Prochlorococcus marinus XMU1405: one gene and its partner. The protein of the gene in region 1 interacts with the protein of each later gene in a pairwise test. Links are inferred from orthologs where the notes say so. Each region holds a gene or a part of one and is shown on either strand. Other genes may lie near its edges. The genes, in order: eno and rpe.

Region 1 (3,220 bases):
GATTGCCAATAAGTATAGGGTTATTTTTGTTTCTTCTGCAGAGTACCCTCATTAAATTATTGATCTCATTTTCTCTTCCTAAAACGGGATCCAGTAAGCCTTTTTTAGCTGATTCTGTTAAATCTTTTCCATAAATTGAAAGAGCATTTTCATCTTTTCTAACTTGTTTTTTGGTTTCAATTTGAAGTTTACTTTTCGGTAATGGAACAATAGCTTTTTTCAATTTTTCTTCTTTAACTACAGTTTCTTTGTCAGATTCAAAATTAGATTGATTATTTATTTCAATTACATTCCCATAATTAAAAGAATCTTTTGATTGATTAATATTTGGGTAAAACTTTAATTCTTCTTCTAATTTTTCCATTGAAAGGTTTCCTTCTTCAAAAACATAATTTCCAATTCTTAAATCCCTTCCAAGAGCAATTAGTAAATGAGGGATTTCTATTAATCTCGATCCCCATTGAGTTTTAATCTGATTTGCGTTATCTAATAAAATTTCTAAATCTTCTCCGATAGTAAAAATATCTGACTCATTTGTTGGTGTCTCTTCTAAAAAATCTTCTGTTATGTCTAAAACTGTATCTTGGTCTATTGATAATTTTTCAATGAAAGCAAAGAATTCACTTGATGAGAACAATGTATGAACTATGTGTTCAATATTAAATTCGCTATGATCCCATTTTTTTGCGGTTTCTTCCCCTAATAAAAGAAGATTCCAACTGATATCGCTAAATAGTTCAGGACTGGATGTAAGGGTTTCTCTCATAAACTATAAAAACTACAGTTGATTATTAATTAATATTCTAAATAGGATCTGCATTAATAATCATCCAATAATTTTCAAATTGTAAGATGAATTTCAAAAATATTTTTATGAGATGGGTTGCAGGGACTTTGGAATTAATAAAAGTGTTAACTAATATCTAAACTGTTATGAAATAAAAAATTATAATTGTTTAACATATTTATTTCAGATATTAGCCAAATAGTTCAGCTATTAATAGGATTTAAATAGTAATAATTAAATTGTGAAAGAAACTATTGATTTTCTTATTGATACTGTTGAAGCAAGGCAAGTCCTTGATTCAAGAGGTAATCCAACTGTAGAGGCAGAAGTATTTTTGGAATGTGGTGCAAGTGGTAGAGCAATTGTTCCCAGCGGAGCTAGCACTGGTGCTCATGAGGCACATGAATTAAGGGATGGTGGTTCCAAATATATGGGGAAGGGTGTTTTAAATGCTGTTAATAAAATTCATGAAACAATATCCCCGGCTTTATGTGGTTTGTCAGCTTTAGATCAAACTGCAGTAGATAAATTAATGATTGAAATTGATGGAACTCCTAATAAATCTAACCTTGGAGCAAATTCAATCCTTGCAGTAAGTCTTGCAACTGCCAGTGCATCAGCAAATGCTTTAGACGTTCCACTATATAGGTATCTTGGAGATCCATTATCCAATCTCCTTCCAGTCCCATTAATGAATGTAATAAATGGTGGTGCTCATGCACCAAATAGTCTTGATTTTCAGGAATTTATGCTTGTCCCCCATGGAGTTAATAATTTCAGTGAATCATTAAGAATGGGTACTGAAATTTTCCACACATTAAAATCATTGCTTGATCAAAAAGGTCTATCTACTGCTGTAGGGGATGAGGGTGGATTTGCACCTAATTTGTCATCAAGCGAAGAAGCAGGGGACTTATTATTAGAAGCAATTCAAAAAGCCGGATTTAAGCCTGGTGAGCAGGTGTCCTTAGCTTTAGATGCTGCTAGTACTGAATTTTATAGTGATGGTATTTATAAATATGAAGGTAAAAGTTTAAATAGTTCTGAAATGATTTCCTATCTTTCAAGATTAGTTTCTAATTATCCAATAGTTTCAATAGAGGACGGTTTAGCTGAGGATGATTGGGAGGGCTGGTCAGAATTAAATAAAGAATTAGGAAATAAAGTTCAGCTTGTAGGTGATGATTTATTCGTTACTAATACAGAAAGATTAAGGAAAGGGATTATGGAAAAATCTGCTAATTCAATCCTAATAAAGGTAAATCAAATTGGAACATTAACTGAAACTTTGGAAGCTATTGAGTTAGCTAAAATGTCTGGTTTCACAAGTGTTATTAGTCATAGAAGTGGTGAAACTGAAGATACAACAATTGCAGATTTATCTGTTGCCACAAGATCGGGTCAGATCAAGACAGGCTCTTTGAGCAGAAGTGAAAGGATTGCAAAATATAATAGGCTTTTAAAAATCGAGGAGGAATTAGGAAATCAAGCAAGATTCGCTGGAGCTTTAGGTTTAGGTCCCAAAAATATATAGTTTTTTAGCGCTTAAGTTTTTCTAAACGTGAGCCTTTTCTCATACTTAATTGACACTTTATCCAATCAATACTTATTGGTAGTGCAAAAAAAAGTGGCAACAATGCAAAATTATTTTGTTTATTGCTTACTAGTAAAGCAGATGCAATTGATAAGCTTCCTATAAGAATTGAATGGCCTAAAGTTTTTTGAGCAGTAAACATTTTTTTGAATTGCCTATCAGACTCTCCCATTCTTATTTGCAATTGTAAATCGCCCTGCTCTAATCTTTCTAAACTTTCATCTATTCTTTTGGGAATGCCAACAGCTTTAGATCCTAGTTCACCTACTTGCCTTCCAAATTGGTTAATTAAATCGTTGGGAGTTTGATTATTTGAAGTCATAAGTTCTATTAAATAAGGCTTGGTAACTGATACAAGGTTAAACCCTGGATCAAGCATTCTACCAACTCCTTCAAAAGTTGATAAAGCTCTCATCACAAAGATTAAATCTACTGGTAGTTGAAATGGAGTTTCATAAACAAGTTCGTATAAATCTCCAGATAATTTTTCAATAATATTTGGACTAAATGGCGGTGTTAAGGCTTCTTTAAGCATCAATCTGACTAATCTTCTGACTGGTCCTATATCAATATCTTTTGAAATTAGCCCAGCTTTTTGTAATTGACTGACAAGTGATGAGGCGTCTCTTAAAGCAGCAGCCTTAACCATTCCCCCTAATCTTGTTTGAAGATTATTTGAGATATTGCCCATCATTCCAAAATCATAAAATATTAATTTACCTTCATTTGAAACTGCTAGATTCCCTGGATGAGGGTCTGCATGAAAAAAACCATAATTTACTAATTGTTTTAAATAACTGATGGCTCCTATTTCTGCGATTTTTGGTAAATCAATTTCT
Region 2 (3,184 bases), on another replicon or contig:
TGTGAGATAGCTAGGGCTCTTACCGTAGGCAGAAAAGGACCTAAATATTTGTTGTTAGACGAACCCTTTGCTGGAATCGATCCTCTAGCTGTTAATGATTTAAAGAAACTAATTCTTAAATTAAGTAGTGACGGGGTTGGGATTCTTATTACAGACCACAATGTTAGGGAAACCCTTTTAATTACAAACAAATCATATGTTTTAAGTGAAGGAAAAATTTTAGCTTATGGATCATCACGTGAATTAGCAGATAATCCAATAGTAAAGAAGTATTATCTAGGAGATAATTTCAAACTTTGAAATCTTATTGAAAATAAATTAAAATTTAATTATTAAAGATTTACTCATATAGGAATAATTTAAATTATTATTTGAATGTCATGAAATATAAATCATATTAATTTCTTAGATGATACTAGATAATTTTTCTAAAAATTTAATATATGACCCAGTTTCAGTCTTGGGTCTTCTAGTCTTTTATTTTTTATTATTTAACTTACCGATATCTTTAAGTGCAGTTTTTAAAAAGAAATTTTCTTCAACAGTGAGATTCCTTACGATTTTAGTGAATTTATTAATATCATTGCAATTGCTTTTTAGGTGGTCAATTTCTGGACACTTTCCTATTAGCAATTTGTATGAATCTCTTTATTTTCTTACTTGGGGAATCACAATTGGCCAACTATTGATTGAAAGGGAATATGAATCTCCATTAATTCCCTCAATTGCCATACCTATTGAGTTACTTACCGTATCCTTTGCTTGTTTTGTACTGCCTGAAGATTTGAAATTATCATCAAACTTGGTTCCAGCTTTAAGATCTAGTTGGTTAGTAATGCATGTTAGCGTCGTAATGCTTAGTTATGCAGCATTAATAATAGGTTCTTTACTTTCAATATCTGTTTTGTTTATTAATAAAAATAAGCCGCTTCAAATCAGAAGTAGTTCTACAGGTATAGGAGGATTTAAGCTTTCTAATGGCTATCCTTTAAATGATTTAGTAAAACCTATTGAATTTTCGCATTCAGAAGAATTAGATACATTAAGTTATCGTTCTATATTAGTAGGCTTTGTTCTTTTGACTCTCGGTTTAATCTCAGGTGCAGTTTGGGCTAATGAGGCCTGGGGGACATGGTGGAGTTGGGATCCAAAAGAAACATGGGCATTTATCTCATGGTTGTTTTATGCCGCTTATCTGCATATGAGAATAAGCAAGGGTTGGCAAGGTCGTAAACCAGCATTATTAGCATCTACAGGCTTTTTAATTGTTTTAGTTTGTTATTTAGGAGTTAATTTTTTAGGAATAGGGTTGCATAGTTATGGATGGATATTTGGGTGATTTCTTAATCATTCAGAATATTTATTGAGGCTCTGGAAGAACATTCCCCTTTTGTGCTTCTAGTGCAACCTTTCTCAAGTCCTCACATCCCTCTTTTAATGTTGGGTAAGCAAACATTCCACTACCTGCAATAAAACAATTCGCACCAGCATCCGCACATTGTGAAATAGTCCAATTTGCTTTTATCCCCCCATCAACTTCAATATCGACATTTAAGTTTTTTTCGATAATAAAGTTTCTTATTTCTCTGATTTTATTAAGCATTGTAGGTATGTAAGCTTGTCCTCCAAAACCTGGATTAACTGTCATAACCAAAACATGATCAACCATATCCATAATGTTTTTAATCATTTCAAAAGGAGTATGAGGGTTTAATGCAACAGAAGGAGATCCTCCTAAATCTCTTATTTTACCGAGAACTCTATGCAAATGAATATTTGCTTCGGCATGAGCTATTACTACTCCTGGTTCACCATTTGCCCCTTTTGTAGCGTTTACATAAGATTCAAGCATGGTTTCACAGTTGTACTGACTAACCATTAATTGAGTTTCAAAAGGGACATTGCAATATTTCCTGCATGCAGCAATCATCTCAGGCCCAAAGGTAAGATTTGGTACGAAATTTCCATCCATTACATCAAATTGAATTCTATCTACCCCAGCTTCCTCGAGCTCTTTTACGCATGCCCCCATATTTGCCCAATCTGCTGGTAAAACTGAAGGAATTATTTGAATTGGTCTATTAGCACCAGTTAAATTTGCTTGATTTGACTCGGTCATTTAATTTTTAAAATATTTAATAAAGATACTATATTTAGTTGTTTATTCCTAATTTCAAGTCACGGCCTGATAAAGTATCAGCTGTAAAGAGTTAAAAAAAGCTTACTAGCATAATAATTCTCATAAAAAATAACATTTTTTATGAGATCATACTCAAAACCTTTTAGAAAAATCCTCAAAATTTAATTGTGAATCAAACTTTAATTCAAGAAATTCTCGAAGTTGTCGAGCAAGCAGCTATTGCCTCAGCAAAACTAACAGGACTTGGCCAAAAAGATGAAGCTGATGCTGCAGCTGTCGAAGCAATGAGATTGCGAATGGGCAAAATTGAAATGAAAGGGAAAATTGTTATTGGAGAAGGTGAAAGAGATGAAGCACCTATGCTTTATATAGGTGAAGAGGTTGGTAGTGGAAGTGGCCCAGGGGTTGACTTTGCAGTAGATCCTTGTGAAGGAACTAATCTTTGTGCGAATAATCAAAGAGGTTCTATGGCGGTTTTAGCTGCTTCTGATACAGGTGGTCTTTTTAATGCTCCTGATTTTTACATGAACAAATTAGCAGCGCCTCCAGCAGCAAAAGGTAAAGTAGATATTAGAAATTCAGCTACTGAAAACTTGAAGATACTAAGTGATTGCTTGGGTCTTTCTATTGATGAGCTTACTGTTGTTGTAATGGATAGAACTAGGCATAAAGATTTAATCAAAGAGATTCGTGGATGTGGTGCAAAAGTACAACCGATTTCTGATGGTGATGTTCAAGCTGCGATTGCATGTGGTTTTGCAGGAACTGGAACACATTGCTTGATGGGTATAGGTGCTGCTCCTGAGGGTGTTATTTCTGCTGCTGCGATGAGAGCTCTAGGCGGACACTTTCAAGGACAACTAGTTTATGATCCAGCAATCGCTCAAACTTCTGAATGGGCTGATTACACAAAAGAAGGAAATATAAAACGTCTTAATGAAATGGGTATAACAGATATAGATAAAATCTATGAAGCTAATGAATTGGCCTCGGGAGAAAATGTTGTTTTCGCTGGAAGTGGTATAACTGATGGATTACTATTTG

What was found.
Region 2: the proteins of eno (region 1) and rpe interact in binary tests that used the Escherichia coli proteins (3 or more experiments, as listed by UniProt). The link is inferred for Prochlorococcus marinus XMU1405 from one-to-one orthologs.

The regions. Positions count from the first base shown.
Region 1 is NZ_JAAORF010000001.1:203,416-206,635, forward strand. The notes cover bases 293-3,174. They hold eno (phosphopyruvate hydratase), read left to right. Parts: upstream 293-1,028; coding sequence 1,029-2,321; downstream 2,322-3,174. Other genes in these bases: HA148_RS01095 (ATP-dependent Clp protease ATP-binding subunit), read right to left, coding at 293-766; HA148_RS01105 (ABC1 kinase family protein), read right to left, coding at 2,326-3,174. In the rest of the region: more of HA148_RS01095, read right to left, coding at 1-292; more of HA148_RS01105, read right to left, coding at 3,175-3,220. UniProt on the Escherichia coli protein: Catalyzes the reversible conversion of 2-phosphoglycerate (2-PG) into phosphoenolpyruvate (PEP). It is essential for the degradation of carbohydrates via glycolysis.
Region 2 is NZ_JAAORF010000002.1:89,109-92,292, forward strand. Bases 241-3,086 are described here. They hold rpe (ribulose-phosphate 3-epimerase), read right to left. Parts: upstream 2,120-3,086; coding sequence 1,361-2,119; downstream 241-1,360. Other genes in these bases: lptB (LPS export ABC transporter ATP-binding protein), read left to right, coding at 241-300; ccsB (c-type cytochrome biogenesis protein CcsB), read left to right, coding at 410-1,339; glpX (class II fructose-bisphosphatase), read left to right, coding at 2,308-3,086. Outside these bases: more of lptB, read left to right, coding at 1-240; more of glpX, read left to right, coding at 3,087-3,184. UniProt on the Escherichia coli protein: Catalyzes the reversible epimerization of D-ribulose 5-phosphate to D-xylulose 5-phosphate.